One region of the Paenibacillus sp. Y568 genome, then DNA from elsewhere that is predicted to be linked to it. Evidence: riboswitches for the same ligand, from Rfam matches in the RefSeq annotation. Region 1 holds a riboswitch; the other holds the start of a gene.
What was found. Region 1 has a riboswitch for cyclic di-AMP ahead of AC1D7X_RS05955 (hypothetical protein). Riboswitches for the same ligand answer to the same signal wherever they lie in the genome.
Positions count from the first base shown of each region.

Region 2: it holds a riboswitch for cyclic di-AMP, as region 1 does, so the genes downstream of both, AC1D7X_RS24325 (C40 family peptidase) here and AC1D7X_RS05955 (hypothetical protein) in region 1, are expected to answer to the same signal.

Region 1 is NZ_JCAIUM010000003.1:178,073-182,498, reverse strand. Features, by position in the region: gene kdpA (potassium-transporting ATPase subunit KdpA) at 1-1,523, opposite strand, end outside; gene kdpF (K(+)-transporting ATPase subunit F) at 1,570-1,647, opposite strand; gene AC1D7X_RS05955 (hypothetical protein) at 1,800-2,195, opposite strand; cyclic di-AMP (ydaO/yuaA leader) riboswitch at 2,319-2,502, opposite strand; cyclic di-AMP (ydaO/yuaA leader) riboswitch at 2,634-2,830, opposite strand; gene AC1D7X_RS05950 (hypothetical protein) at 3,123-4,040, opposite strand; tRNA gene AC1D7X_RS05945 (tRNA-Thr) at 4,287-4,358, opposite strand.
Region 2 is NZ_JCAIUM010000028.1:27,694-32,119, reverse strand. Features, by position in the region: gene AC1D7X_RS24345 (hypothetical protein) at 87-380, shown strand; gene AC1D7X_RS24340 (4a-hydroxytetrahydrobiopterin dehydratase) at 526-858, shown strand; gene AC1D7X_RS24335 (c-type cytochrome) at 938-1,294, opposite strand; gene AC1D7X_RS24330 (GNAT family N-acetyltransferase) at 1,418-1,918, opposite strand; gene AC1D7X_RS24325 (C40 family peptidase) at 2,169-2,639, opposite strand; cyclic di-AMP (ydaO/yuaA leader) riboswitch at 2,644-2,780, opposite strand; gene AC1D7X_RS24320 (C40 family peptidase) at 3,124-3,591, opposite strand; cyclic di-AMP (ydaO/yuaA leader) riboswitch at 3,596-3,734, opposite strand; gene AC1D7X_RS24315 (hypothetical protein) at 3,939-4,426, opposite strand, start outside.

The DNA.
Region 1 (4,426 bases):
CTAAGCGAACCTGCCACCGCAAGCATCGCGATGATCGACATGTAACGACCAAAGAACATGACCAGTCCTGTTGAAACGTTCCAGAATACCGTATTATCTCCTAGTCCTTCGAAACCAGATCCGTTGTTGGCAGCGGATGAAGTGTATTCATATAAGGACTGGGTTAAACCATGGAATCCCGGATTACTTAATGAATCAAAACCCATCGATGTTATAAATGAGAGCGCCGTAGGCACTAAGATAATAAATGGATGTACCAGAATAACGAGTGCAATTAACTTCATTTCCCTGGCTTCAATCTTGCGTCCTAAGAACTCAGGCGTTCGTCCAACCATAAGTCCGCAAATAAAGACACCTAGTATGGCGTACATCAACATGTTAACCAGCCCGACACCTTTACCTCCAAAGACGACATTCAGCATCATTTCACCAAGTGCTGCCATTCCTCCAAGAGGTGTTAATGTATCATGCATATTGTTGACGGATCCCGTTGTCGCAGCCGTCGTGACAGTAGAGAAGAGTGTGGATTGTGCAATACCGAATCGAACCTCTTTTCCTTCCATACTTCCTTGAGAAGATTCAATACCTAACGTATTGATTACCGGGTTCCCAGCTTTCTCTGACGTATAACTAAGCGTAAGGAATATTAAGAATAGAATCATCATGCTTGAGAATATGACCCATCCTTGCTTCTTGTTTTTCGCAAATAGCCCAAACGTATAAGGTAGTGCAGCAGCAAGCATCCACATACTTAATATTTCAATAACATTGGTTAATGGACTTGGGTTCTCAAATGGATGTGCCGAGTTGGCCCCAAAGAATCCACCACCATTCGTTCCGAGATGTTTAATGGATTCCAATGAAGCGATAGGACCCATCGTTATCTGTTGTTCCACACCTTCAAACGTTGTTACTGCAGCCGTTGGATCGAACGTTTGGGGTACTTTTAAACCGACTAATACGATCGTAACGATAAATGCTAGAGGTAAGAAGATACGAATAATGGCTTTGGTGAAATCTTGAAAAAAGTTACCTAATCCTTCACCACGTCGAGTAATTCCGCGAATAAAGGCAATCGCAATCGATAAGCCTGACGCTGCCGAAGTAAACATCATCATCGTAACAAACGCCATTTGTGTTAAATACGTCACACCACTCTCGCCGCTATAATGCTGCAGATTGGTATTTGTCATAAAACTGATGATCGTATTAAAGGCGAGGGAAGCCTCCATATTCTCGTTCCCACTCGGATTCCCTGGTAGTGATCCTTGAAGACGTAGGAGTACGTAACTAATTACTAGTAATACCGCATTCGTCGCAATAAAACTTAGTACATACTTCTTCCAGTTCATACTATTACGATTTCTTAATCCGATCAGTTTGTAGATCACATTTTCCGTTGAACCAAAAATCTTATCCGTTCGGTTGGGTTCATTGGAGAATACATGAAACATATAGGTACCCAGTGGCTTCACCAGCAACAGTAGTACGACAATCACAATTCCTATTTGCAGTAAGTCCATACTTTATATCCTCCTTATAGGGATGAATTCTTAATTGGTATGTTAACTAGAATCTCTCTGGATTGATTAATGCATAGATCAGGTAAATGAAGATGACTAAGGTCAATGCAAGTATAACGATCATTGTTCCCCGCCCCCTCTATCTACCAACGTTCCGCACCAATGCGTGAACAATAACAATAATCCAAATCCAACTACTAACGTGATGATCATATAGACATCCGTCATTATGGGAATGCCCCTCTCATGTAGATTTTTTGATGATTCATCTTCATGCTATTTATCGAGTAGAAATCCAACGTCCCCATTCTTCGTATAGATGACATGGTTTGCACCCATTCCTCTGTAAACTCCACGTGGGCTAGAATATCGAGTGATAATGTAAATCTCATGTGTCGTCCATGGGCGACAGATCTGGAGATAGCGACAACTTAAGTTAAGACTACTTTCAAAAATATAGATTCTACCTACCGCTACCTGCGGGACAATCCACTTTCTAGTCATACTTGTATCAATACGAACCACATGTTTTGCACCCATTTTTAGATAATCCAGTTCTTCCGTACGGCTATTCGTCAGTACCGCAAATGACTTTTTACTATAAATTAATTGGTTTATAAATTTCCGCCCGTCCTCATTAGGAGCGATAACCAAGGTGACTCCATCTTCCATTAATCAGGTCCTCCTATACGTTTAAAGACAACAAAAAAGAAGCTCAGCGAAAAAGTAGCTTTCCCAGAGCTTCTTTAGGATTCCATGACAAAATAAAGTCATGAACCAGCCAGAAGGCGGTTTGCTGCCTCTCCCTGCACGCTTACGAAGTTAGCTGTCGGATTCGGGCGAGAGAGTCGCCCTATTCTCGGCATGTCGATACATAACCGAAAAATTCACCCCATGGAAATATCCGGCGTTTACGCAGCAGACATCTCCGATTGGTTCCCCCGTTTCTGAATTACACAGAATTCAGCGTTCAAGACAATGGATCAAATTACTTTTATATAACGGATTATCGTTTCCTACCACACTTGATTGACAATCCATCACATTTAAAAATCACAGAGTAACATACGTACCCTATGATCGGTAGTTGCGATCACAAGCTTCATCATTCCTCTCTCAGACTTAAGCTTACGAGGTTAGCTGTCGGATTCGAGCGGTGAGAGTCGCTCTACCTAGTAAAGACATGAAATGCCTTGACCAGGATTCACCCCTGTAGCATCTAATTTCGACTCTCACACCGAAAAAAGTTGACTACATTTGGTTCCCCCGCTTCCCACGATAGAGTGGAAATTCAGCGAAATTATGAATTGAAAATAATAACAATTTATATTTCGTTATGAATCATACACCCGCTCCAAATGAGTGTAAAGGTGACTTGAACCCCACCTAGAAGGAAATAAGAAGCATTTAGGTTGATGGTAACGGTTACAAAAATAACAATCAACTCCTTGCTCATTCATGCTCTCTATATCTCAATATTACGCAATTATTGTAATTACTTATTCTCAAAAACGAACAAAGCCATCCAAATGGATGACTTTGTCAATATATTTATATGTCTTTATTGATATATCCTTTAATGAATATCGATTTAAACGCCTAATTCACCGTAATTGAACCGACAGAGGACGTTAGTGACAACAGTGGACCGCCGCCATTGATGTCGCTTTTCCCTTTAGAAACTCCTGTGATGCTACCCACCTCAGTCTTCGTCTCCAGACTACATTGAAGGGATTCAGCCAGGTTCGCAACAATGGCACCTACTTCTGTCTTCACTTTGAGACTACTATCTTCTTTCATTTGATCAATACCCAGTTGAAGACTACCCGTTTCGGATACTATACTAGATTTCCCTTCAATGTGAGCTCCTTCGATACTTACTGAACCCACGTTATTATGAACATCATATACACCTCTCAGGTTACTTAAATTAATCTCACCAACTTCACTGAAGATGTCATAATTTTTAACCCGATCTGGTATCTCTATCACATAATCAATACTGAAGTTTGAGAATCCATACTCTTTCTTTGCCCACTTCCACATATTAAGCTTCTCATTCCCCTTAGGATGTGTAACGACCTCTAACTGATCTCCATTTACAACGACAGCAATTTCCGCGTGATCCATGATCTCTTGATATTTATCATCACGGGATGATTTGTCTAGAGACCAAATTGTAGCAGTCACGTTAATCTTATCACCAGAAGTTCCTTTCACCACAATGTTACCTACCTCATGGTCCACCTGAAGTGCCGATACTGAATTATCCACCTCTTGTGTGTATGAAATCTCTTGGTGAATGCCATTCCTCTTCAACTCATCACTCAAATCTAAGGCTGTATCTTGTACTTTATCCCTAATCCCTTCTACTGCTTCACCAATTCCGCTCTGAATCGTTTCGGTATTATTCGTACAGCCAGACAACAAACCTACGAATACGAATGCTGCAATCAGCATTGGCTTATAATGGATCCCCATATTAAATAATCGCTCCTTCATTTGATAGTCCTGCATTTCAGTCTCACGATGTTACGTTGTCATTATTATACAATATTAGGTAATTAATAACACCGGTCTGTGGACTAGTAAATTACTGGACTAGAGGCGGGGAAAGAGTGTTTAATATTAGTCAGAAAAGGGTTGTTCATTTATCCAATTGCTGTAGTCTCCAAACTCCTTATAGGGACATTATAAAAAGACATAAATAAAACGCGATCTCCGCACAACCGGAAAACCGCGCCCCGTAAGCCTTCTCAAAAATGCTGGTGAAGGGAATTGAACCCCCGGCCTACGCGTTACGAGTGCGTTGCTCTACCCCTGAGCTACACCAGCCTAAGAACCTAACTTGCCTTTACACAATGATTATTGTACTGCTAATTCACATTATATGCTCTGGTAGA
Region 2 (4,426 bases), on a different contig from region 1:
ATGGGCTTTTTATTTAAGGGCTTTTTTACTGTATAATGAAATGAATTGTAAAAGTATTGTTAAATAGACTAATGGAGGGGTATAAATTGGGTGTGAAACATGGTCGCGAGTATGATGAAATTCTAAAAGAGTTAACGGTAGCTGTAGGCCAGATTGAAGATAGCTTTCTATTTTTCGAGATGGAGGCAGATGAATGGGCACAGTTACCTGAAGAGGATAAACATGAGGTGATGGAGGCATTAGCTGAGGATTTATTTTATGGGCTAGGTACAGAACCTGTCATTACAGTTGGAAGTGGGATTGTCATTCATGATCAGGATACTCACCGAATTAATGTGTTAATTGGCGATACAGAACTTGCTTATGTAGCATTAATCTAATAAGAGAAATGTTGCGCATGAAAATATATTGTGAGAATACAATGATAAGAGGTTATATGAATTGTTCAGATGAATAAGAGGGTAATAAGTATTCTTGGTGAACCCGGGGAATAGATTGTGGTTTAGAAAGGAGGCAGCCTAAAGAGTGACATATACAAAAGAACAATTAGATGCACATATGAATCTGCTTAAGGGGTGGAAATTGGTCGAGGAGCGCTTTATAGAACGTAAATATATATTTTCTAGTTTTATGAAAGGAATTTCCTTCGTTGACGAAGTAGCTACTATTTCGGAAGCCTTTAACCATCATCCTCTAATCACCATTAACTACAAAACTGTAATTCTCCGTCTTACCTCTTGGGATGAAGGATATCTTACCGCTATTGATATGAAAGAAGCTCGCCAGTACAATGAGGCATACGAGAAAATGTGTGCGAGTGAAAGAGAACGTGAAGCAGAAATGATGAAGCACAAATGAAGAGATAGAGATCAGAAGTGATTCTTGAAAAGAAACAGGTATCCGCCAATAGGTGGATACCTGTTTTTATTAGATATGGTTATTTTTTTTGAGCTAAGAACTGGGCCACGTTGGCGATTTCTTCATTTTCTAGTTTTCCTTTAAAAGAAGGCATCATGCCTTTCCCTTTACTTACAAGAGCATATGTCTCTTCAGCTGACATGGTGCTACCAATCTTCTGTAAGTTTGGACCTACCCCACCTTGCAGTTGATCCCCGTGGCAACTTATGCAATTTGCTTTAATAGTAGACTCGGCTACAGTAGCATCTAATACAACTTCAGGCATGCTAGGTTTCGCTTCCTCTGCTACTTGCTCTTTACCAGGAAGTGTAAACATAAGTACAATGGCTACAACACAGGCAGTAAAAAAGAAACCGCTCATGATATACTTTTGCATCTTTTTCGTCCTTTCTATGTAAGCTATTAAGCTGATGATTATATTATAGCGGAACTGGAAGCATTTGTGTCAAAAAAGAGAATTAAATTCCAATATTTGTTGCGATAATCAGTAGAATATGTGCTATTTATCATGGTTATCGCAGGTATTACTATAAACCATGCAATAAAATGGTTTGCTCCCATCTGGAGTCATGCGTTCATATGTGTCTGTAATTTCAAACCCTGCCTTTTGGTATGCCTTAATAGCACGTATATTCCAAGTTAAAACTTCTAAGTCAATTTCATCTTGAGGTTTCCGTCGTTGCGCCTCATGCACAATAGATTGAACAACCAAGTTTCCCATTCCCTGTCCACATAATTTAGGATGTAAGCCAATACCAAGCCTTGTCACCCCTTCTAGTGGGAAGAATTGAGTGAAACCACATAACTCTCCATTCAAGTTGATGATAGAGGCATATTGCTCCTTCCGAAGCATTGGATCTCCAAACTCAATATGAAGCTCCTCCATCTGATTCCAGGGCATCCATCCATAAATACTGTAGGGAGGTGGGTAAACCCATTCAGATATAGCACGAGCATGTTCAGTGGTCATAGAAGTTATGATAAATGGTGAGTTAGTCATATTGATTGTTCCTTTCTTTGAATGAAATGAAGGAGTTCATAATAAATATGTACAATGCTGTACGTAATAACTGTTTACTTATCAGCAGGGTGGTTAATGAAGAGTATGGGCAACTTATCATAAGTATATGAATAAATATATGATGACATGTTAGTAGTTTAGTCAGTTGAGAGTTAGGTACAAATGTGACAAATAAAAAAACCTGTAGTTGAGATTAAGGATCTCATCCACAGGTCGGGTTGTAGAAAAACTATTTGTCTGTAGCAACAGACTCATACGTAGTATTACTCATAATTCTTTTGGCACCAACATAGCGGTTGACATAATAGGATTCACTGAGTGAGTTAATGATAACACCATTGGATGAAGAGGCATGTGCAAACTTACCATTACCAACATAGATTCCAACGTGTGAAACACCTTTGCCACTTGTATTAAAGAAAACTAAATCGCCTTCTCTTAAATCGCTACGACTAACGGCAGTTCCCATACTGAATTGAGATCCGGATTGGTGAGGTAAATCAATACCTAGTTTATTGAATATGTACAATGTGAATCCAGAACAGTCGAATCCATTAGTGTTAACTCCGCCGCCCTTATATGCAGAACCAATTGTTGGTTTGATAGCCTCATCTAGTGTAGAATCCGCGAAAGCGCTACCAGTTCCAATTGAAAATAATAATGTTAATCCTAATACTGTAGTTGTTAATTTCTTCTTCAAAAAAGTTAACTCCTTCCGGTGCCTGCGAGGTTAGCTTAAGGATTCGGTTGAAGGTTCCCTATGATCCCTCTGCTGCAAGATCAATTCACCCAAGACTGGTTCCCCCACTTCCCATAATTGGGAATTCGGCAGATATAATTAACATTAAATGATTACAAAACTTATTACAAAGTTGTTACTAAAAACTTACTGGATTTATTGTAACAAAGGAATGGGAGTTTGGCAATTGTTTCTGTAAACTTTGATGGAATTTATCTAACATTTTACAAAATAAAGGTAGATTACTAGAATACGTGTCCTTAATTGTTTAATTATGGTATTTAATGGGCGGGGATTATGTGTTGGAAATTAAACTGACTCTTAACTATAAAAAAACATTTTGGTTAATCGTCAACTTTTTCTGACTTCGTACGTCTTAGTATATAAGAAACCCTTAGAGAGACTTCAGCTCATCTAAGGGTCCTAATAATTTAGCACATTATATTTAGTTATAAGCTGCAGCTTGATATTTAGAAGTACTCATTACTCTTTTTGCGCCAACATAACGTTTAGAATAGTAGCTTTCTGAAAGTGAACTAACAATTACCCCATGTGAAGAAGAGGCATGTGCAAATTTTCCACTACCTACAAATATCCCGACGTGAGATACACCTTTTCCTGAAGTGTTAAAGAACACCAGGTCGCCAGGTCTCATTTGGCTTTTCGATACAGCGGTACCTGTGTGGTACTGAGAAACAGACTGACGTGGCAAAGTCACGCCTAATTTTAAGAATACATAACGAGTAAAGCCAGAACAATCAAATCCATTTGCGGTTGTTCCACCCGTTTTATATGTAACTCCAATCGTATTGTCAATCACGGAGTCCATCTTTGAATCGGCAAATACGCTACCCGTTCCTATCGTCAATGCAAGAGCCACGCTCAAGGCTGTAGCGACTACATTCTTCTTCAAATCATTGTTCCCCTTCCAATGCCTACGAGGTTAGCTTAAGGGTTCGGTAGAAGGTCTCCTATGATCCCTCTGTTTCGAGATCAATTCACCCATAAAATGGTTCCCCCGTTTCCTGGTGCTTAGGAATTTGGCTGTTTCGTGCACCTGAAAGTGACAAACTACGATGATAAATTTCAGAGGTCGTAATAAAGATTACAAAGTTGTTACTAAATGAGTTTAACAGAGGTTTTACACTTTGGCAAACCTAAACCACACAATAGGACAAGAAGAAACCCACCTTTTTCATCCAAAAAAGGTGGGTTTCTTCTTGTATCAGGGGGCTAAAGATATAATATGCAAATATATATTTATTTTTTTATAAGCTTGGTTGCCCACAAATTATACTGTGAGGTGATGTTCCACATTTTAAATAGACAAGATATTACTGGATATGTTTGTTGCAGAATGAGCGCGAGTATTCCCGTCCAAAAAAGAGAAAAGCCAGTGAATAAGCAAAAGAGAAGTAGATTTAGTCCTCCCAGGAGAAGAGAGATTCCAATCACGGCCAGGACATGTCGTAAACATATCCATATAGATGAGAAGATAGAGACATCTCCAGTTGAGCCAAATTGCATGTACAATACAATCTGGTGGATGATATAGCCGTATATGTACCACCCAACTAACCAGGGGATAGCTTCAGTTAATATACCAGGGGACATAAGTCCGGTCATAGCCATGGAATACAGTTTCGGTACTAACCAATAGGCAGGAATGAGAACTAATACTGTTTCAATCCAATAGAATAACATGACAGGTTTCCAATGACGCTTCATGCCTTGAAAGAAGAAAGCAC